4 regions of the Methylocystis sp. Uni0008 genome follow, and region 1 is predicted to be linked to each of the others. Evidence: riboswitches for the same ligand, from Rfam matches in the RefSeq annotation. Region 1 holds a riboswitch; each other region holds the start of a gene.
The links. A riboswitch is a leader RNA that binds a small molecule or an ion and turns the genes downstream of it on or off. The one in region 1 is predicted to bind fluoride.
Positions count from the first base shown of each region.

Region 1 (4,997 bases):
CGCCTTTCCGCCCGCGCCGCCGCCCACCCCGCCCGCGGCAGCCGAGCCCTCGGCCGAAGTCGCGGCGCTGCCGCCGGGCGAGGGCATCGAAGGCTCGATCTCCTTCCCGCCCGCGCCGGCGCCCGCGCGGCCGGAGACCGTCGAGAAGGTCACGCCGCTCCCGCCCTCACGGCCCGCCAATCTCGCCGAGCTTGCGGAAAAGTTCGCGGAGGCCGCCGCCGAGGCAGCCGCGACGACTCCCGCCGAACAGCCGCAGGCCGCCGAACCCCCGGCGACGACGCCGGCCCTCGCCAATGCGCCGCTGCCGCCGGCCCGGCCGCAGGAGCCGTCCGCCAGAGCCGCGCTGGAGGGGACGCCGACGGGACCGGCGGAGCCGGCCCAGCAGCCCGCTCAGGTGGCGCGCGCCGTCGAGCCCTCCCTGCGGCCGGCGCCGGACGACGCCTTCCAGCAGGAAGCTCCGGTTCGTTACGGCATGGGCGACCAGGTCTTCGTGCGGATCTTCAAGCAGGAAGGCCAGCTCGAGCTCTGGCTGCGCAAGAACAATAGCCGCTTCTCGCTCTATAAGACCTTTCCGATCTGCAAATGGTCCGGCAAGCTCGGCCCCAAGCAAAAGGAAGCCGATTACCAGTCGCCGGAAGGCTTCTACAGCGTGTCGGCGAAGCAGCTGCATCCCCATTCCAACTACCACCGCGCCTTCAACGTCGGCTATCCGAACGCCTTCGATCGCCAGAACGGGCGGACCGGCGGGCTCGTGATGGTCCATGGCGCCTGCAAGTCGGTCGGCTGTTTCGCGATGACCGACCGTGGCATCGAGGAAATCTACGCCTTCGTCGAGGCGGCGCTGCGCGCCGGCCAGCGCGAGGTGCAGGTGCATATTTTCCCCTTCCGCCTGACCGAGCAGATGATCGCCCGGGAGACCGGCGGCAGCTGGCTCGCCTTCGTCGGCGCGGGGGGCAACTATCAGCACTGGGCCCCGTTCTGGCGCAATCTGAAGGAGGGCTACGACATCTTCGAACAGACGGGCGAACCGCCGGTGGCCTTCGCCTGCGGCGATCACTACGCATTCGGCGCGGGCGACTCCTCCTGCCGCCGCATCGCCGGCTGGTGATCGGCGCGCTAAGCTGAGACGGGACTGTTCAGCTTGTTTTCAGCCGCCCTGCTCGAGAATGACCTCACAAGAGCGCTGAGGGGCGCAATCAAGGAAAACGCCCGCATGCGGCTCGTCACCTGCGTTCTTGCCGGCGCGGCTTGCGCCGTTCTTTCTGCGTCGATCGCCGAAGCGGCCAATGCGCCGCTCTGCCTCGCCATCGCGGCGAACTACAACAAATGCATGCGCCAGCATCAGCGCGGCGGGCCGGGCGGCCCTTACGAGGGTTACGGTCCGGGCTACGGACAAGGCTATGGCGGCTATCCCGACGACGATGACGGCGATGGCTATGGCGGCTTCGATGGATATGGCGGATTCGAGGGCGGCTATCGCCGCCGCCGTTACGAGCGCGCCAAGGGAGCCTGCGCGATCTGGATCGTTCAGATGCAGGCCAGCGGCTGCTTCGACTAGCCTACAGAATGGCGCGGGTTTGATTGCGACGCGCGCCATCCGATAGACGCTTCATTTATAGGATTTTTTGCACTCGCCGTCTGACTTTTTGGCGACCCGCGCGGCCTGCCGCTCACAGTCGTTCCCATAAGTTTTGTCGTTACAGCCGCAAACGGGAATAAACTCTCTCGTACACGCGTCAGAAATTTCCACGCATTTTCCCGAAATGTCGGCGCCGCCGCAATTGCCGGGATCGGGATCGCACCACAGGCCCTTGTCGCATTCGATCGGAACGATGCCTCCACACATTTCTCCGACCTTGGCGGCAAAGGCGCTCGTAGAAGGCAGCATGGAAAGCCCCAAGACGAGGGTCAATTTGCAAATCGTCTGCATGAATTTGTCCTCCCCTGAAAAATAATTTTAATAGTTTGGTCGAGGCGCTTGCCGCCTCGCCGTCTCAAAGCAAGCTGTGCCATCTCAACAACGGGTTAACGCTCAAGGACGAGGACCGTTCCGCGGCAGCGGGGCTCATCCGGCCAACGGCTTTGGCGCTTCAGCCCTACTGAAACTCGCGTCTGCGCCGGCTCAGCTTTCCATTAGGCCCCGGCTCTATTACGGTGCTGGCCAGATGGGGATGGAGCTCCCCATAACCGCCTGAACGAAGGCTGATGGCTCCTGCCGCAAGGACGCAGAACTGCGCCCGGTAGGAGCGTCTCAACGCCACCCCGCCGCAGCGCATTTTGTCTTCCGCCTGGTCTTGAGGAGGACGCCATGGGCTTTTTGATTGTGTTTCTCGGCGGAGGATTGGGCGCGGCCGCGCGTCACGGCGTCAATCTTCTGATGGGCCGACTGGTCGGCTTGCCTCTCGGGACGCTGACGACGAACGTTCTGGGGTCATTCCTGATGGGCGCGATAATTGGCTATCTCGCCTTCAGGGGCGAGGCGTCGCAGCAGTGGCGACTGTTCCTCACGACCGGGCTCTTTGGCGGCTTCACCACCTTTTCGGCCTTCTCGCTGGAGACCGTCCTGTTTTTCGAGCGCGGCGAATTCGCGATGGCGTCTCTCTATGTCGCGGCGTCCGTGGGACTTGCGGCGGTTGGGCTCGTTGCGGGCGTCTCACTGCTGCGTCAGTTTTCATAAGGGTCACACGATCCGCCCAAGACCAATCAGTCCCACGCATATTGACAGTCGCGGCGCATGAAGCGTAGATAAACCTCGCTTCGGCGCGGCGGTTTCGCCGCGTTTTTCGTTTGCGCGCCTTTGCGCCGCATCGATGCGAAGCGCTCAACTGCAAAGAAGCCGGCCGGCGGAAGCGCCAGCGTCGGGACGAACACAGGAAAAAAAGATGTTCGCAGTCATCAAAACAGGCGGCAAGCAATATAGCGTCGCCGCTGGAGACGTGATCACCGTCATGGCGCTCGACGGCGCGCCGGGCGACGCCGTCACCTTCGACGAAGTGCTCATGCTTGGCGGCGACAGCCCCAGGATCGGCGCGCCGACCGTCGCGGGCGCGAAAGTCTCCGGCGAGATCGCCGAGCAGACGCGCAGCCCCAAGTCGATCGCCTTCAAGAAGCGGCGTCGGCAGAATTCAAAGCGCAAGCGCGGCCATCGTCAGGACCTGACGCTTGTGAGGATCACCGCGATCGAGGGCTGACCGCCCTCTCGCCGCAGCAGTTAGAGCGGCCCAGTCGCCGCACAGGAAAATCGGAGCGAAACCATGGCTCACAAGAAGGCAGGCGGCTCATCCCGCAACGGCCGCGATTCGGACGGGCGGCGCCTCGGCGTGAAGAAATTCGGCGGCGAAGCCGTCGTCGGCGGCAATATCATCGTGCGTCAGCGCGGCACCAAGTGGCATCCTGGCCGCAACGTCGGGATCGGCAAGGACCACACGCTTTTTGCGCTCGTCGACGGCGTCGTGGAATTCAAGTCGAGCGGCGGACGCTCCAGCGTATCGGTCACGCCGACGCCGGCCGCAGCCGAGTAAGGCGGTAGGGACGACCTGCCGCCGGCCCTTCCGGCGGAACATGGTCGTCTCGACTCGCTCTCTCGCGGATCCAAGGCGGGAACGTTTCAGGCGGGATGTCCGGAAGAGCCGTGACGAGCCGGAAAGGAGCACGCTCCTTTAAGGCTCTTGGGCCAATTTCCGATGTCGCTTGGAGCAATGAATGTTTCCCGAAATTACCCGCGACGACGTTTTCCGGCTCGAGACCGAAAGACTGTGGCTGCGCTGGCCGCGCGCGGCTGACGCGGACGAGATTCGCCGGCACGTCGGCGATCCCGACGTCGCGCTGATGACGGCGAGCATCCCTCATCCCTATGAGACGCATGACGCGGACGCCTTCATCGCCCTGGCGCGGGAAGAGAACGGCGCGGGCGGCGGTCTGCACCTCGTCGTCACGCCCAAGAATCAGCCCAATGAAGCGATCGGGCTGGTGAGTCTCCACGGGGCCGACCGCCGCGGCTCGGCGACGCTCGGATTCTGGCTCGGCAAGCCTTATTGGGGGCAAGGCTATACGACCGAGGCCGCCAGGGGGCTGATCGACCTCGCCTTCGGGATCACCTCGCTCGATCGGATCGTCTCTTCGGCGCGGCCGGACAATCGCTCGTCGCTGCATGTCCATGAGAAGCTCGGCTTCCGGCCGATCGGCCGCGGCGTGCGGCCTGCGCCGGCGCGCGGCGGCGACGTGGAGGTGGAGCTTTTCGAGTTGAAACGCGGCGAAGCGCATACGCTGTTCGGCGCCCGACGCCCGCGCTTCTTTTCTCCGTGAGCGCGATATGAAATTCCTCGACCAGGCGCGCGTTTATGTCCGCTCCGGCGATGGCGGCGCGGGATCCGTCTCCTTCCGGCGCGAGAAATTCATCGAATTCGGCGGTCCGGACGGCGGCGACGGCGGGCGTGGCGGCGACGTCGTCGCCGAATGCGTCGCCGGGCTCAATACGCTGATCGACTACCGCTACCAGCAGCACTTCAAGGCCAAGACCGGCGGGCACGGCATGGGCAAGAACCGCGCCGGCGGGCGCGGCGCCGACGCCGTGCTGAAAGTGCCGGTCGGCACCCAGATTTTCGAGGAGGATGGCGAGACGCTCGTCGCTGACCTGACCGAGGTCGGGCAGCGCGTCGTCATCTGCAAGGGCGGCAACGGCGGCTTCGGCAACGCTCATTTCACGACGTCGACCAATCGCGCGCCGCGCCGCGCCAATCCAGGCCAGGACGGCCAGGAGCGCACCATCATCCTGCGGCTGAAGCTGATCGCCGACGCCGGGCTGGTCGGCCTGCCAAACGCCGGCAAGTCGACCTTCCTGGCCACTGTGACAGCTGCGAAGCCCAAGATCGCGGATTATCCTTTCACCACGCTGCACCCAGGGCTTGGCGTCGTGCGCAGCGACGATCGGGAATTCGTGCTGGCTGACATCCCCGGGCTGATCGAAGGCGCGCATGAGGGCCACGGGCTCGGCGACC
Region 1 covers NZ_CM166370.1:3,304,011-3,309,007, reverse strand. The annotation lists gene AC0X69_RS16525 (L,D-transpeptidase family protein) at 1-1,108, shown strand, start outside; gene AC0X69_RS16520 (hypothetical protein) at 1,142-1,558, shown strand; gene AC0X69_RS16515 (Kazal-type serine protease inhibitor family protein) at 1,610-1,930, opposite strand; fluoride riboswitch at 2,159-2,222, shown strand; gene crcB (fluoride efflux transporter CrcB) at 2,309-2,677, shown strand; gene rplU (50S ribosomal protein L21) at 2,883-3,191, shown strand; gene rpmA (50S ribosomal protein L27) at 3,255-3,521, shown strand; gene AC0X69_RS16495 (GNAT family N-acetyltransferase) at 3,703-4,305, shown strand; gene obgE (GTPase ObgE) at 4,313-4,997, shown strand, end outside.

Region 2 (4,997 bases), on a different replicon from region 1:
TTTTTCGCCAAATGGCTGATGCCCGGCACACGCAATCTCTCGCTTCTCGACTATCGGCTGGGGTTAGCGCAGGTCGCGCGATTATCTGAAAAACTCCGATGCGATCCGATCGCGCTGATCGAGATGACGTTCATTGAAACGCCAGCAGGTTCCGCCGAATTAATTTGCCGCAACAGAGCGCCGCAGATTTGCCGACCCTGCGCAGACCGGCACGCGCGAGACGGAGCGTCCGGCGCGGTCCCGAAGCATTGGCGAAAAGCCTGGCGCATCACCTGCCCCGCTTGCGGCGCGCCTTTATCGGATACGAGCGAGCGCCCCGATACTGGCGAAACATTGCAGGACACGAGCCCCTTCGCTGATGTGTGGAAAGAAGCTGTTGCCGGCGAGGCAATCGTCGAGCGCTTCCTTCGTGGCGATAACTCGTTCGATTATTCGCCGATCGCGCTCATGCGCGCGCTGCTCGTGCATACGTGGCGGCCATGCGGCGCTAATGGCCGTGAACCTGCAGCCGGATGGGCGCTCGGCACGATCTTTCCCGAATTCGACAATCTTGCGCGGCCAATCAAACGCAGGATCAATCATGCGGCTGTTGCGGCTCTTCCTATCTCGTTCCGCCCGGCGCTTTTGGCTGGCATCTCGCAAGCGATCGCCAATCCCGCCATCGTCAACGCGGTTCGAGATGAGACGACCCTGCGAGGGCGAAGTGCATTCGAGCGCCTATGCGAGACAGCTCGTCTCGAAGCTCAAGCCGCGAAGGAAAGCCATTAAACGTGAGAATATTAAAGGTCGATATTCTCAAGTTTAATGGCTTTTCCGATTCGAAATTGGATATCTCAAGCCAAGATGGCTCCCGACAGCGGTATAAGAATGTCCGACCTGACAACGGAATCGTAGCGACGGCCGCCGGTCGATTTCCGACATGACTCCCCCACACGTCGGACATGAGAATCACGCCCCTATCTCCGTCGCAATCATTCTCAAACGGTCTCTCAGGGCTGCTCCATCAGCTCCTCGGCCGAAAGCCGCGAGAGCGACTGTTTGCGCTTCTTGGACGCGTAGCTTGGATAGGCGAGCCAGACGACTCCCGAGAGCAGGACGAAAGCCATCGCGCCGAACAGAAAGACGTCGTTGAGCGCCAGGATCGCCGCCTGCTGTCGAATGAGCTGCGCCGCGCGGCTCTGCGCGGCGGTGGGCGACATGCCCATCGCCTGCATGCGATCCAGAAACGAGGCGAGCAGATCGAGCGAGGCGAAGCGCCGTCCGCCGAAATGATCGGCGAGATCGAGCTGATGGAACGGCGTTCGGCGGAAGAAGAGAACGCCGAGCAGCGAGATGCCCAGGGCGCCGGCCACGGTGCGCAGCATGGCGAGTTCTTCCGCAGCGCGGATCAGTCGCTCGCCGGCGAGCCCGGTCATGGCGAGCGTCGCAAGCGGCGCAAAGAACATGGCGAGCGAGAAACCGAAAAAGAACATCGGCGTCTTCACGTCGTCGAAATAGGCGTTCTTGTCGTATTGGCCGAGCCAGACAAAGGTCACCGCCAGACCGACGAAGTTGAGGAACACGATCAGTCGCGCGTCGACGTTCCTCGTGATTTCATGCACCACGGCCGCGGCCGCCATCGCCAGAAAGATCATGATCAGATAGACCATGCCGGCAAGCGAGGAGGTGTAGCCGAGCAGCACCTGCAGTTGCACGATGAACACCGAGAGCAGGCCCTGAATCACCAGAAAGCCGACGATCGAACAGAATGTCGCGATGGCGAAGTTGCGATGCAGAAACAGACGCAGGTCTAGCGCGGGCCGCCGCTCTCCGAACTCCCAAAAGACGAACATCGGCAGGGCCAGCAGCACGACGAGCAGCAACCATCCGAGGAGAGGCTCCGCGAACCAGTCGAAATCATTTCCCATGTTGAGGATCGTCTGCACGCCGAGCAGGACCGTGGCGAGCAAAATGAAGCCGATCGTATCGAAGCGCGTCATGCGGCGCTGAAAGCCGCGTCTGTAGAACAGCGCCGAAATGATCGCCGCCACCGGCAATACGACCAGGACGTTGGAATAAAACAGCCAGCGCCAGTCGAAATATTCCGCCCAGAAGCCGCCCATGAACACGCCGATGGTGAAGGGCGCCATGCTCATGACGCCCCAGAAGCCGACGCCGAGCGTGCGTCGGTCATCCGGATATTGCGCAAGCGTCACCGATTGAGCGAGCGGAAGGGCGACGCCGCCGGCAAGACCAAGGAGAAAGCGCATCGGCGCGAAAAACCAGATCGTTTCGCTCGCCGCGCACATCACCGAGAAGATGGCGTAGAAAATGAGCGCGCCGACCAGCACGCGATAGTCGCCAAAGCGTCCGGAGAACCACCGCGACAATGGCAGCCCGAGCGCGATTCCCACCATGTGGTCGGTGGTCGCCCAGGTGCCGAAGCTCGGCGTCACGCCCTGCAGACTGCCGGCGGCATAGGGCGCGAGCACCGTGTAGCCCGGAACGTTCGAGAGCATGACGACATTCGCCGTCCCCGCCGCGCCATTCAGCAGCAGGAATCGCCAGCCTATCATTCGGGCCGGCCTATCCATGATCGCCACCCTCGCTCCGTTCTATAATCGCTACTGGGCGGTATTACGCGACATCAACCGCGGTTGTCGACTAGAGCAACGACGGAGTCCGACACAATGTAGAGCAGGGGTCATCAGCCGCAGGCGGTTGAGCGCGAACTCTATCGCCGGGACAAGGATAACTGAATCGGACCTAAGCCTGTCAATGGTGAAAGTAGCAGGAAGAACATCAGACGGGACGCCATCCTTGGCGAAAGACAGAAAATTGCTCACCGATCACGCAAGCTGCATCTTTGCCGTCTTCATCGGCTAATTGCGTGCCTGTTGTTGGATTCAAAATTGGCGGGTTGATACAGAGGCTTGGCAAAATGGTAACGTGGCTGTTTGCTATTAGTATCAGCCTCAGTCATCTTCGTCCCCGCCATCGTCATCTGCTATTTCATGGTCGGCAAGTCGTTCTGGATCGTATTCCTAGCACTACTTTGGCAGTTTATGTTCGAGGGCTTTGTCGATGAGTCTCTCACAATACGGACATGCCGGGCGAAGAGGTCGAGAATGGCCTGACGAATGGCCGGCATGCTCGGTTGTGGCGGCGGTCCCCCGACTCTTTTTTTTCCGCCCCGCAGCTTTGAGGCGGCGAGACTGGAGGAAGGCGTAGGCGATCATTGTCATTAAGGCGTGTCGATGCAACCCGGTCCAGGACCGACCTTCGAAGTGATCGAGGCCGAGTTCCTCCTTGAGCTGCTGATGCGCCTGTTCACAAACCCACCGGGCCTTGATTGTCGCAGCGAGCTTTTTCAGGCTCACATCGCCCGGCAAGTTCGACACATAGTATTTTTGTTCGCCGGTCGACCGGCGTTCGCCAACGAGCCAGACCTCGTCGCCCGGCGTGCACTGCATACGATTGTCGCGCATGCGGTGTTTATGCCCATCCGCAACGCGAACACGACGTGCAGCGAAGAGACATGTCAGCCGGCCTTTCGTGCCCCGCCGCCAACTGACCTTTTGCCATTTGACGTTGGCCAACGCCGCTTCAGCCGAGACCGGCGGTTGATCAGGGATATGGTATTTGCGGCGCTTCCCTGCTTTTGCGACAGGGAAAACCAAGGCGACGTCAGCCGGGTAGACGTTCTGGCGTCGCGACAGCCCCACCGCCCACAGCAGACCACGCGCGCTCAGCGCCTGACGGAAAGGCCCGCTGGAGCCGTAACCTGAATCAGCAAGGATGCAGCCTCGCGCGCTTGCACCATGCGCTCGGGATCGCTTGCCCAGCTTTCGGGCAGGAAGAGCCGCAGGCCCACCATCACCGGAACCTCGCGCGACGCCAAAGTGAGCGACACCAATGACTGGCAATTGGCGGTCTTTCCAAGGGACGAGGCGTATTGCGGCGCAACGCCGACCGAGTGCGCGCCTTTTTTCGGCAACGCCGTATCGTCGACGATCAACCACGCGTCGGCGCCGCCGACCATCCTATCGGCTTCGGCGAGCAGCGCCTTCTCCAGCGGCGCGGCGTCCCATACGCCGCTGGCGATGAAGTGATGAAGCTGATCGTATCCGACGCCGCCGTCGCGCGCCGCCATCGGCTGCATGCTCTTGCGATCCCCTGCGCCGATCAACCCCGCGACATAAGCCGGGCACATCCGCGCCCGCGTCTTGTGTCGAAGAGCGCTAATAAAAGGCGCCAGCCACCGTTCGAGATCGGACTTCCAGCTCCCCTCCATGGTCGGCCCTCCAAATCGCCGACCTCCTATGAATCACGCAAAACGAACCGACGGAATCTGGAGGGTTGAACGCAGACCAGATGAAGGTGGTTGCAGGCGGGCGGTTGTCGACCAGCGGCTCGCTCGGCCAGTTGTTGGTGTAGGTGACGCGGCTTCCCGGCCGATCCGTGGTCGCGGCCCAAGCGGTCCACCAGAAGAAGGCGCCTAGCGCCCGCCGATTAGCGGCGTCGGCGACAGTGCCGTTCTTCATTGCGTAGTTCTCGCGAAGTTCCGCACTGCGCGGATCGTCGCCGAACAGGCTCTCATAGTGGCTCGAGACGAGGACGATCGCCTGAGCGCGCTCGTCAGAAACAGTGATTGCCCCAGTTGTCGGATCGAACGTGTTTCGCCTCATCATCGGGCGCAGCCGTCCCCGCAGAGAACTCTGCTGCTCCTCGCTGAGATCAGCGTAGCGGCCGGCCGCGAACTCGCGGCGAGCCCAGGCGTCCAGGATGGCGACGAGCTCTCGGTGCTGCCAGTCGGCGGTCCAGTCCGGCGCGACGTAGCCGCCATGGCCCCAGACGGAGCCGAGTTGCATGCCGCCGATCGACTGCCATACCTGCCGGCCGCGCTGGATGTCGTCGATTGTATAGACCGTTCGGCCGCTTTCCGTAACAACGCGCTCCGGCAATGGCGGCGCCTTGACGCTGATTTCACGGCCAATGAGCAAAAGCACGGCGAAGGA
Region 2 covers NZ_JBXEJH010000003.1:70,225-75,221, reverse strand. The annotation lists gene AC0X69_RS22140 (TniQ family protein) at 1-768, shown strand, start outside; partial or broken gene AC0X69_RS22135 (chemotaxis protein CheB) at 856-945, opposite strand; gene AC0X69_RS22130 (DHA2 family efflux MFS transporter permease subunit) at 990-2,555, opposite strand; fluoride riboswitch at 2,671-2,730, opposite strand; partial or broken gene AC0X69_RS22125 (IS701 family transposase) at 3,030-4,261, opposite strand; gene AC0X69_RS22120 (hypothetical protein) at 4,221-4,988, opposite strand.
Region 2: linked by a shared signal. The riboswitch ahead of AC0X69_RS22130 (DHA2 family efflux MFS transporter permease subunit) and the one ahead of crcB (fluoride efflux transporter CrcB) in region 1 are both predicted to bind fluoride.

Region 3 (4,997 bases), 930 kb from region 1:
CTCATCAAGCGTCTCCGCACAATTACGATCGGTCTGTTGACGCCATTCTATTTCATCCGCGCAGGCTATTTCGTGTCGATTCCTGCCGTGCTGATGGCGCCGTTCGGAGTGATCGCTCTCATCGCCGTTGAGATCGCGACCAAGATCGTCAGTGTCTATCCGGTCGCCAAAGCCTTTAAGGCGCCGCATAAGGACGCGATGTATACAACTCTCCTGATGGCGTCCGGTCTGACCTTTGGCACGATTTCGGCGCTCTTTGGGCTCTCCAACAAGATCATCGACGACGGACAATATTCGACGCTTGTCGCAGCCATCATCGGCACGGCTATCATTCCGACTTTGATAGCCAACAGATTCTTCCTGCCGCGTCATTTGTTGCCAAAAGACGAGGCCGAATTGCACACACCAGCACACGAAGCCGAGGTCGAGGAAGCGTTGGATGACTCCGAAGTCCGTTCTTAGCAACTGCCGAGAAGTGATCAGCGGCGATCCTAATTGCGGCTTGCGCTCGTCGACCTATGTTTCGAGCGTGATGACCTCAATCTTTGACGCGAAAGCTGGCGCTTCCAGTTCTGGAACGGTCGACCACGCGCTATCCAAGCGCACGGGCAAATGAGGAGCTAAGCCCTGTCCCACCAGTTTAATCGCCTCAGTTACCAGCTGAAACGTGGCGTTGATGCTTGGCGGGTTTCCTGCAGATAATCGCGACGCGCGATCCGCGCGTAGCAAAAGTCGCGAAATAAGCTGACGTTGAGAGGGAAGGAATCATGTCTAGAATCGAATCGGTTCGCGCGCTCGAAATCCTCGACTCCCGAGGTAATCCTACGATCCGGGTGCAATTATCTCTGGATGACGGGGTAGTCGCGACCGCCTCCGTGCCTTCAGGCGCGTCCACGGGCGAGCACGAAGCGGTGGAGCTACGAGACGGGGAATCTCGTTTCGGCGGTAAGGGCGTTCGCAAAGCCATTGAGAACGTGCATGAGGTGATCGCTCCGGCGCTCAAGGGTCAAGATCCCACCCGCCAAGCTGAAATTGACGCCTTGTTGCTGGCGCTCGATGGAACTCCGAACAAAGCCAAACTCGGAGCAAACGCGATACTCGGCGTTTCGATGGCCGTCGCCAGGGCTGCAGCTCTCGCCTCCCGGCTGCCGCTTTATGCTTATCTAGGTGGCCCAGGAGCAACGCGCCTGCCGGTTCCCATGATGAACATCATTAATGGCGGCAAGCACGCCGACAATTCGGTAGATTTTCAGGAGTTCATGGTGATGCCGGTCGGGGCCTCAACCTTTGCGGAGGCGCTGCGCTACGGGACTGAAACCTTTCACGCATTGGCGAGGATTCTGAAAAAAAAGGGCTACGCAACCTCGGTTGGCGATGAAGGCGGATTTGCCCCAAACCTCGAAAGCAACGAACAGGCGTGCGAGATAATTGTCGAAGCAATTTGCGCAGCAGGCTACGAGCCAGGACGCGACATTGCCCTCGCACTCGATCCCGCTGCAAGTTCATTTTGGACGAGCAATGGGTACGACCTTGCAAAGTCTGGCCAGGGACGCAAAACCAGCGACGAAATGATCGCGCTTTATCAGGGCTGGGTTGAGGCTTTCCCCATCGTTTCAATCGAAGATGGATTAGATGAAAACGACTGGTCCGGCTTTGCGCGCCAGACCGCGGCGCAAGGTCATCGAATCCAAGTCGTCGGCGACGACATTTTCGTGACCAATCCCGCTTTCATTCGTCGCGGCATCGCAGAGAAAACAGCCAACGCCGTGTTGATCAAACTGAATCAAATCGGAACGCTCAGCGAGACGATGCAAGCAATTGCGCTATGCCGCGAGGCCGGATGGAACTATGTCATTTCGCATCGCTCCGGCGAAACGGAGGACACATTTCTTGCTGATTTTGCCGTGGCGATGGGCGGCGGCCAGATCAAGACTGGCTCTGCCTGCCGTAGCGAACGCGTAGCCAAATACAATCGCCTTTTGGAAGTCGAGTCGGAACTCGGGAAAGCTGCTGTGTTCAAGTCGCCGTTCGCATCAAATAGCAGCTCCCTTGACTGAACCCGCGCTCTCAAACCCGCGCATCCGAAGCCAGACTCGTTCGCCGCATTCGCGTAACTAGAGACTGCGACTCTCGCTCTTGCCTCGCAAGAAAACCAACACCGCCCGAGATCTTATTAAAATCGCGCATAGGATGGAGCTCAAAATCAACAGGAGCTATTCAAAGCTCATCTGGATTGTTGTGATCGTCCGGTCGAATGGACCCGTCGGCGCATAGCAGAATGGGTTTGTCGCTACTGGTGCGTCTTTACAGTGCCTGTGGCCGCCGTCCCATTCATATCCCGCCGCTTCCATGCAAGCGGTGATTGCGTTGTGAATGATCGAGGGATCAGCGCCGCGTCGCGCTTCGGGGTGCGCCGACTCCCCTTCCAACTCACAAGCGGACGTCTGAACCTGTTGAGCCTTAAAGAATGAGACGGCGCTTCCAGCCAAAATGATTTCCAAAACACCTATGACGATGGCGCCCCCGGCCAGGGCCGCTATCGCCTTAGCCGTGCTCGTGACGAAGCGAATGTTAATGAAATAGAGGCCACCTAACGCCAACAGGCCACAACCAAGGACCAGGGCGAATGGAACGACAAAAATTGCGAGATCTTGATTCACGACATGACTCCTACTCTCTGCGCTCACGAATGCTCGCGGCGCCAGTTCGTAGGAGTCATCAGCCTTTTGGCGGTTTGTCGGGGGGGGGGGGGGACTCCATCCCCAGCACCAAGACTTAAACGATGACGCGCTAGGCCGTCAATAATTTCCGATAGCAGCATCTGGCGCGCTCGGTGGACTCTATGCTGTCTTAATCGAAGCGGGGCACACTTTGCATCTGGACTATATAGAGGTAGCGAGCGAGCCTTATGGCGGTCGAATTGGTTAGTTGTCGCCGTCAGTGAAGGCAAAGCTCCGCACCTTCTTAGCGTTGGCGGCATAATGGCAAAGCAAGCGCTCAGCTATGGGAGGAAGCGTTATGTTGACACGTCTCCGTGGCGGCTATGTCATTGATCCGGTCAACGGAACCGATGCTATGGGCGACCTCTGGTTTGAGGACGGCAACATCATCGCGCCGCCACAAGACTGCAAGGCGGACCAGGAATATGACGTCTCCGGGCAAGTCGTCATGGCTGGCGCGATCGATATCCATTCACATATCGCCGGCGGAGGCGTGAATACGGCGCGCCTCTTGATGCCGGAGTCGCACCGCGCGCATCGTCCGCGACCCAAGGGAACGCCGCTTTCCGACGTCGGCTGGACGGCTTTCGAGACGGGTCGCCTTTACGCCCAGTTAGGATACACCACGGTCATTGAACCTGCGATCCTTCCCCATCACGCTTTGCACGCCCATCTCGAGCTCGCCGACATCCCGATTATCGATAAGGGCTTTCTGGCCGTTCTCGGCAACGATGACTTCCTGTTGAGCGCCCTTCGTGATCGAGAAGGCGAGACTGCAATCGTCGATTACATCGGCGCGACGCTGGAATCGACCCGAGCGATTGGCATCAAATGTGCAAATCCCGGCGGCGTCTGCGCCTGCAAGCAAAATCTTCGCACCTTCTCACTAGACGACAAGGTGCCGGAATATGGGGTCTCTGCGCGCGATATTTTTACGCGCTTGCAACGCGCGGTGGCCGCGACAGGGATACCTCACCCTCTGCATTTGCACATGAGCAATCTCGGCCTTGCAGGAAACGTCGAAACCGCGCTTGCAACCATCGACGCGGCGCAGGGCTTGCCGCTGCATCTCGCGCACGCGCAATTCTATTCCTATGGCAAGGAAGGAAAGAATGGTTTCTCGTCCGCAGCCGCCCGATTCGCCGAGAAGATCAACGCCAATAAGAATGTCACCATGGACGTCGGCCAGGTGATGTTTGCCGACACGGTGACGATCTCGACCGATGTCATGAAACAGTTGAACAGCCTGCCCGGCGGTCGTCCGAAGAAAGGCGTGATTTTTGACGGGGACAGCAATGGCCTGGGCGTGGTGCCCTATTCCTATCGCGTCTCCGATTTTTTCAACGCCGTGCAATGGGCCGCGGGGCTAGAACTATTCTTGCTGACCGACGATCCGATGCGTGTGTTCTTCACGACGGATCATCCAAACGGCGCGCCATTCACGACCTATCCGGAAGTTTTCGCCTTGTTGATGAGCGCCGACAAACGCACGCAGTGGATGTCGCGCTTACCGGCGGAGGTGTTGGAGATGACCAGTTTGCCCTCAATCACGCGGGAATACACCTTATACGAAATCGCTACCATGACGCGTGCCGCGCCGCGCAAGCTTTACGGGTTCAAGGATCGCGGAGAACTCGGAACCGGCGCGGTCGCCGATATCGCGGTCTATAAGCCGCAAAGGGACAAAGCGGCGATGTTCCGCAACGCAGCCTATGTCTTCAAGGATGGCCAACTCGTTGTACGCGATGGCGAAGCGCAGCGCTTTACGCGCGGAAAAACATTGTTTGTCCACCCGGATTACGATCGCCAGATCAACAAACGCCTCGACGCCTATTATAACGACCTTTACGGCCTTCCGCGCTCCATGTTCGAGGTGCCAGACAAGGCGCTTCCGAATAGGAACTTTTTTGCGAAGTTCCCTGCGACAACTGACGGCTAAACTGATCTCGAAGCAGGGCCCACAAGGCGGTTCGACGAGTTTCGTGCTTGCGAGTATCTCTTCATGCTCCTCAGATTCCCCACCGGCGCACAAACCATGTTTTCACAAAATAGGTGATCACGCCATAGGCGAGCAGCGTAGCCGCCAGGATGAGCCAATACAACGGAGGCAACGGTGTGAACTTTAATGCTTCCCCCATTGGGGTAAACGGCAGGATGGCGCCGACCCCGCAAATAATCGCCGAAGTGGCGATGAGCGCGGGGCTCGCGCGACTTTCGATGAAAGGAATTTTTGCTGTGCGGATAACATGAATGATGAGGGTTTGACTCAGCAAGGAT
Region 3 covers NZ_CM166370.1:207,397-212,393, forward strand. The annotation lists gene AC0X69_RS01010 (cation:proton antiporter) at 1-462, shown strand, start outside; gene eno (phosphopyruvate hydratase) at 768-2,057, shown strand; gene AC0X69_RS01020 (hypothetical protein) at 2,214-2,660, opposite strand; fluoride riboswitch at 2,703-2,773, opposite strand; gene AC0X69_RS01025 (formylmethanofuran dehydrogenase subunit A) at 3,019-4,659, shown strand; gene AC0X69_RS01030 (HAD-IC family P-type ATPase) at 4,730-4,997, opposite strand, start outside.
Region 3: linked by a shared signal. The riboswitch ahead of AC0X69_RS01020 (hypothetical protein) and the one ahead of crcB (fluoride efflux transporter CrcB) in region 1 are both predicted to bind fluoride.

Region 4 (4,997 bases), 750 kb from region 1:
TCGACGAGACGAATTCGCCGAGAAAGCTGACGCCGCGATAAAATTCGTGAAGCGCGTCCACCATCGACTCGCCGAGGTCCGCAAGCAGAGCGAAGATGATGTTCAACCGCGGCCGCGAGGGCTCAACGAAGGCGCGATAATGCGTTTCTTCGAGCAGGGTCAGATATTCGGGGCGCACATGTTCGAGCGCCACGGCGACGTCGCGCCGCGCGAGTTCATGGCGCGCGCGATTGATCAGCCAGGCGCCGGCCGTGTCGAGTTGCGAGACCTGGGAGAGATCCAGGACGACCATTCGGTCGCGACGCGCCTCTTCGTCGATGCGACGGCCCTCTTCCTCGAGTCGCTGCGAGGCCACGAGAACCCAGTCGCCGGACAGCGCCAGGCGCACGCCATCCGCAACCGGCTGGCGCGTGACTTTCGGCGGACGCTGCATCGCGACGACGGTCATCGGGCATCGCTCCGCGCTGGCGTCAACAATCGGCACATCGATGGCGTCATCCTATCCGCCGATTATGGCGCGCCGCCGACGCCGAGAGGCGCGCGCCGCTTGCAAAACCGTCATAACTTCGTGAATTGGCGTCAGCAAGCGCGCCGGCGCACATCGGCGCGCCAAGCGCGCGGCGCGCGCTAAGAGCGCCGGAGAGACATGTGAAGCGAAATTTATCAGTCGCCGTAGAGACTTATCCGATCGCCGGCCGCTTCGTGATTTCCCGCGGCGCCAAGACCGAAGCCGTCGTCGTGACGGCGACTTTGACCGAGGGGGACGGCGTCGGGAGGGGCGAATGCGTGCCTTACGCCCGCTACGGCGAAAGCGTCGACAGCGTCGTCGCGGCAATTGAAAGCGCGCGCGACGCTCTCGAAGCCGGGGCCGATCGAGACGCTTTGCAGCGCCTGATGCCGGCCGGGGCCGCCCGCAACGCCGTCGATTGCGCGCTGTGGGACCTCGAGGCCAAGCTTTCAGGCGTCCCGGCCCACATCGCGGCCGGTTTTGGGACGCTCGCGCCGCTCGTGACGGCCTACACTCTCTCGGTCGGCGCGCCGGACGAGATGCGCGCCGCGGCGGAGAAAGCCGCGGGCCGGCCATTGTTGAAAATCAAGCTCGCCGGAGAGGGCGATGAGGCGCGCCTCGGTGCGGTCCGCGCCGGCGCGCCAGATTCGACTCTCATCGTCGACGCCAATGAATCATGGGACGCGGAAAGCCTCGTCCGCCGGCTCGCCGTCTGCGCCGATTTCGGCGTCGCGCTCGTCGAGCAGCCTCTGCCGGCGGGTCGCGACGAGGCCCTCGCGTCCGTAGCGCGCCCTGTGCCGATCTGCGCCGACGAGAGCGTGCATGACCGCGCCTCCCTCCCGCCGCTGAAAGGCCGTTACGACGCAATCAACGTCAAGCTCGACAAGACCGGGGGCCTCACCGAAGCGCTGGCGCTTGCGCGCGCGGCGCAGGAATTGGGCTTCTCTGTAATGGCGGGCTGCATGGTGGGAACGTCGCTTGCCATGGCGCCGGCCGTCCTGGTGGGGCAGACGGCCGCCTACGTCGATCTCGACGGGCCGCTGCTTCTCGCCCGCGACCGTAATCCTCGCCTGTCCTACGAGGGCTCGACGCTCATGCCGCCCGCGCCGGAGCTCTGGGGATAGCGAGGCCGTCGCCGCTGGACTCATTGACCTATAGCTCGGTCGTCAACTAAAATTTAACCGATGGGGATGGGGTTCCCCCGATAACCGCCGAATGGCTGATGACTCCTACGAACTGGCCGCCACGCTCTTCGATCGCTGGCGCGGTGTAGGAGTGTGCTCTTGCGAGAAGCGCCAGCAGCCCGTCGTGCGCCAGCCGGCCTGCGCCCTGGCCGAAGGCTCCCCACCGCCGTGCGCATGGGCGCGATTCGGCTCTGGACACGCCGCCGCCTGTTGTTCTGCGTGGCTCCAATCGCGCTTCTCGTCGCCGGCTGCGCGCCGACCGCGCAACTGGAGCGCGCGCAATTTCTCGGCCCGCCGGCCATGGAGCGCACGCTCGCGAGATCCGGTCTCAAGCCCGCAGACGAAACCAGCTGGCCGCATGAGGAATGGTGGCGCGCCTTCTGCAGCGCCGAACTCGACGCCGTCATCGACAAGGCGCTGCACGACAATCAGAGCCTCAGAAAAGCCGAAGACTCGCTGCGCGCAGCCGACGCGCTCGTGCAGGTCGCCGGCGCGCGGCTTCTGCCCGAGGTTCAGGCGACCTTCGGCATGCGGCAGTCGCGCAATCCGCTGCATGGCGTCGTCGCCTCCTACAATCCGGCGCAAGGCGGATTGCAGAAGACCATGGCCTTCATCAATCCGCTCGTCCTGACCTATGAGCTGGATTTCTGGGAGAAGAACCGCGCGATTCTGGACGCCGCGATCGGCGAGTCCGCCGCCCAGGAGGCCGAACTGGAGCAGGCGCGGCTGCTGCTGACCGCTTCGGTCGCGCGCGCCTATCTTCGCGGCTACGCCGCGGCGCGCCAGCTCGAGGTCGCGAAAGCTTTGACGCGCATGCGCCGCGACCTGGTTTCGCTTGCGGACGCCCGCTATCGCGCCGGGCTCGACTCGCTCGATGGGGTGCAGATCGCCCGCGCCGAATACGAGAACGCCGTCCGCCGCGAAGCCGCTGTTCAGGCGTTTCTGACGCTGCAGAAGGATGCGCTCGCCCGTCTCATGGGCGAAGGTCCCGACGCGGCGCAGGATCTTTACACAGCGCGACGAGCCCCGACGCCGGCCGCGCCGCCACTGCCACGCAGCCTCCCGATCGAACTCCTCGCGCATCGGCCGGATCTCGTCTCGGCGATGCGCCGCGCCGAAGCGGCGGCCGCGCGCGTTCACGTCGCCAAGACGCTTTTTCTTCCCTCGATCGATCTCGCGATCACCGGCGGTTTCGAGGGTTCGGTGACCTCGACGAAAATCAGCAAGCTCGCAGGGTATCTGTTCACGCCTTCGGCGATCGGCTACGCGGTGTCCCCCACCCTGCGCCTCCCGATTTTTCAGGGGGGCCGGCTCAGCGGAAATCTGGAGTTTCAGCGGGCCGACTATGATCAGGCGGTCGACTCCTATAACGAGACGCTGCTGCAGGCCGCCCAGCAGGTCGCCGACGCCGTCGCCAATCTCAAGCGCGCGGGCGCAGAATATGAGGCGCAGAACCGTTTGCTGCGCGCAGCGCGCGCGCAATTTGATCTCGCGCAGTCGCGACTGCGCGACGGTTTGAAAGATCGCCGCGAAATCCTCGCGGAGCGGACCGATCTTCTCGAAGCCGGCTTTGGACAGCGCGCGCTGGAAGGCGACAGGCTCGTCGCCGCCGTCGACCTTTACCAGGCCCTCGGCGGCGGTTATGCCGGCGGTCCGCCGCCGGCGGCGCCCAAACCCGCGCCTGAAAACGATCCGCTGACGCCCGCCGTCGACGTGATTCAGTCGCTTGGCGGCGGCTGAGCGGCCATAGAAGAACGCGAAACGATCGATGGCGCTTTCCCGAAAGAGCATCCGCTCCCGCAGAGAGTTTCTGCTCAAGATCGTCATTGCGGCGGTCTTGGTCGGCGCGCTGATCGCCCTCTCGCGATGGTATTTCCATGAGCGCGACTGGGTGACGACCGACAACGCCTTCGTCACAGGCAACATCATTCCGGTCAAGGCTGACGCGACCGGCGTGGTCGCCGCCGTTCTCGCCGAGGAAACGCAGCAGGTGAAGAAGGGCGACGTGCTCGTTCGCCTCGATGGCCAACGCGCGAGAGCGGCGCTCGCGCAGGCCGAAGCCGAACTGGGTCGCGCCGTCCGGGCCGTGGGCGCGCTCTACGCGCAGCGCCGCCAGGTCTGCCAGAAGGTCATCTCGCGCGCCGCCGTCCGGGATAGGACGCGTCATGACCTCGCAAGATACAGGCAGGCGGCGGCGACCGGCGCCTCGTCCCGACAGGTGTTGCAGAACGCCGAGGATCAGCTCGCCGCGCAGGAAGCCGATCTGCGCGAGGCGCAGTCGGAATATCAGGCGATCGAGGCGCGGGTGGTCGGCGTCACGCGCCTGAATCATCCGGACATCGAGGCCGCCAAGGCGAGATACACCGACGCCTATATCGAATACGTGCGCCAGAATATCCGGGCGCCGGCGACCGGCTACGTCGCGAAGCGCCGCGTGCAAGTCGGCGATCGGGTGCGCCCAGGCGATTCGATTCTCAACATCGTGCCGCTCGATCACCTCTGGGTCGAAGCGAATCTCTGGGAAAACAGAATGGCGCGGGTCCGTCCCGGACAGCCGGCGATCATCAAGGTCGATCTCTATGGATCGAACCAGATCTATCACGGCGAAGTGGCGGGACTCGTTCCGGGCTCTGGCGCCGTCTTCGCGACGCTTCCGCCCGACAACGCCACCGGCAACTTCATTCGAATCGTTCAGCGCATTCCGGTGCGTATCGCCTTGCGCGCCGACGAACTCGAGCAGCAGCCTCTGCGGCCTGGCCTGTCGACGGACGCCTCGATCGACGTATCGGGCCCGCTGCAATCTCCCAATCGCTCGATCGTCAAGACGACGACCAATGAATACCTCACCGACGTCTATGACAAGGATCTCGCAGAAGCGAAGGCGCGAGCCGACAAGATCGTCAAGGACAATGCGCTCGGCGCATCGGATGACGGCGTCGCCTGCACAGCCGCAGAATAGACCGCGCGAGGTCAATTTCGACCCGCGCTTGCCTTTTTCGCGCCCTCTATTGGCGAGGCTCGGATGACGCCGTAACATCCGGCCCGGATATTGATTTATCTGATAGGGAGAGCAAGCATGCCGGACGTCAGCGCTAAACCGCCGGTGAGCCAATCTTCGCTGACGCTCTCCTTAGATCCGACGCAGGTGAAAATCGCGCAGCGACTCGAATCGCTGAAGACGAGCGAAAGCGGCCTGACCGCCGCCGAAGCGAAGCGACGCCTCGCCGAGTATGGCCCCAATGCGATCGAGGACAAGACCGAAAGCAAGTGGCGCCGTCTGCTCGCTTATTTCTGGGGGCCCTTGC
Region 4 covers NZ_CM166370.1:2,556,965-2,561,961, reverse strand. The annotation lists gene AC0X69_RS12760 (MlaE family lipid ABC transporter permease subunit) at 1-448, opposite strand, end outside; gene dgcA (N-acetyl-D-Glu racemase DgcA) at 649-1,632, shown strand; fluoride riboswitch at 1,686-1,747, shown strand; gene AC0X69_RS12750 (efflux transporter outer membrane subunit) at 1,792-3,432, shown strand; gene AC0X69_RS12745 (HlyD family secretion protein) at 3,461-4,651, shown strand; gene AC0X69_RS12740 (plasma-membrane proton-efflux P-type ATPase) at 4,769-4,997, shown strand, end outside.
Region 4: linked by a shared signal. The riboswitch ahead of AC0X69_RS12750 (efflux transporter outer membrane subunit) and the one ahead of crcB (fluoride efflux transporter CrcB) in region 1 are both predicted to bind fluoride.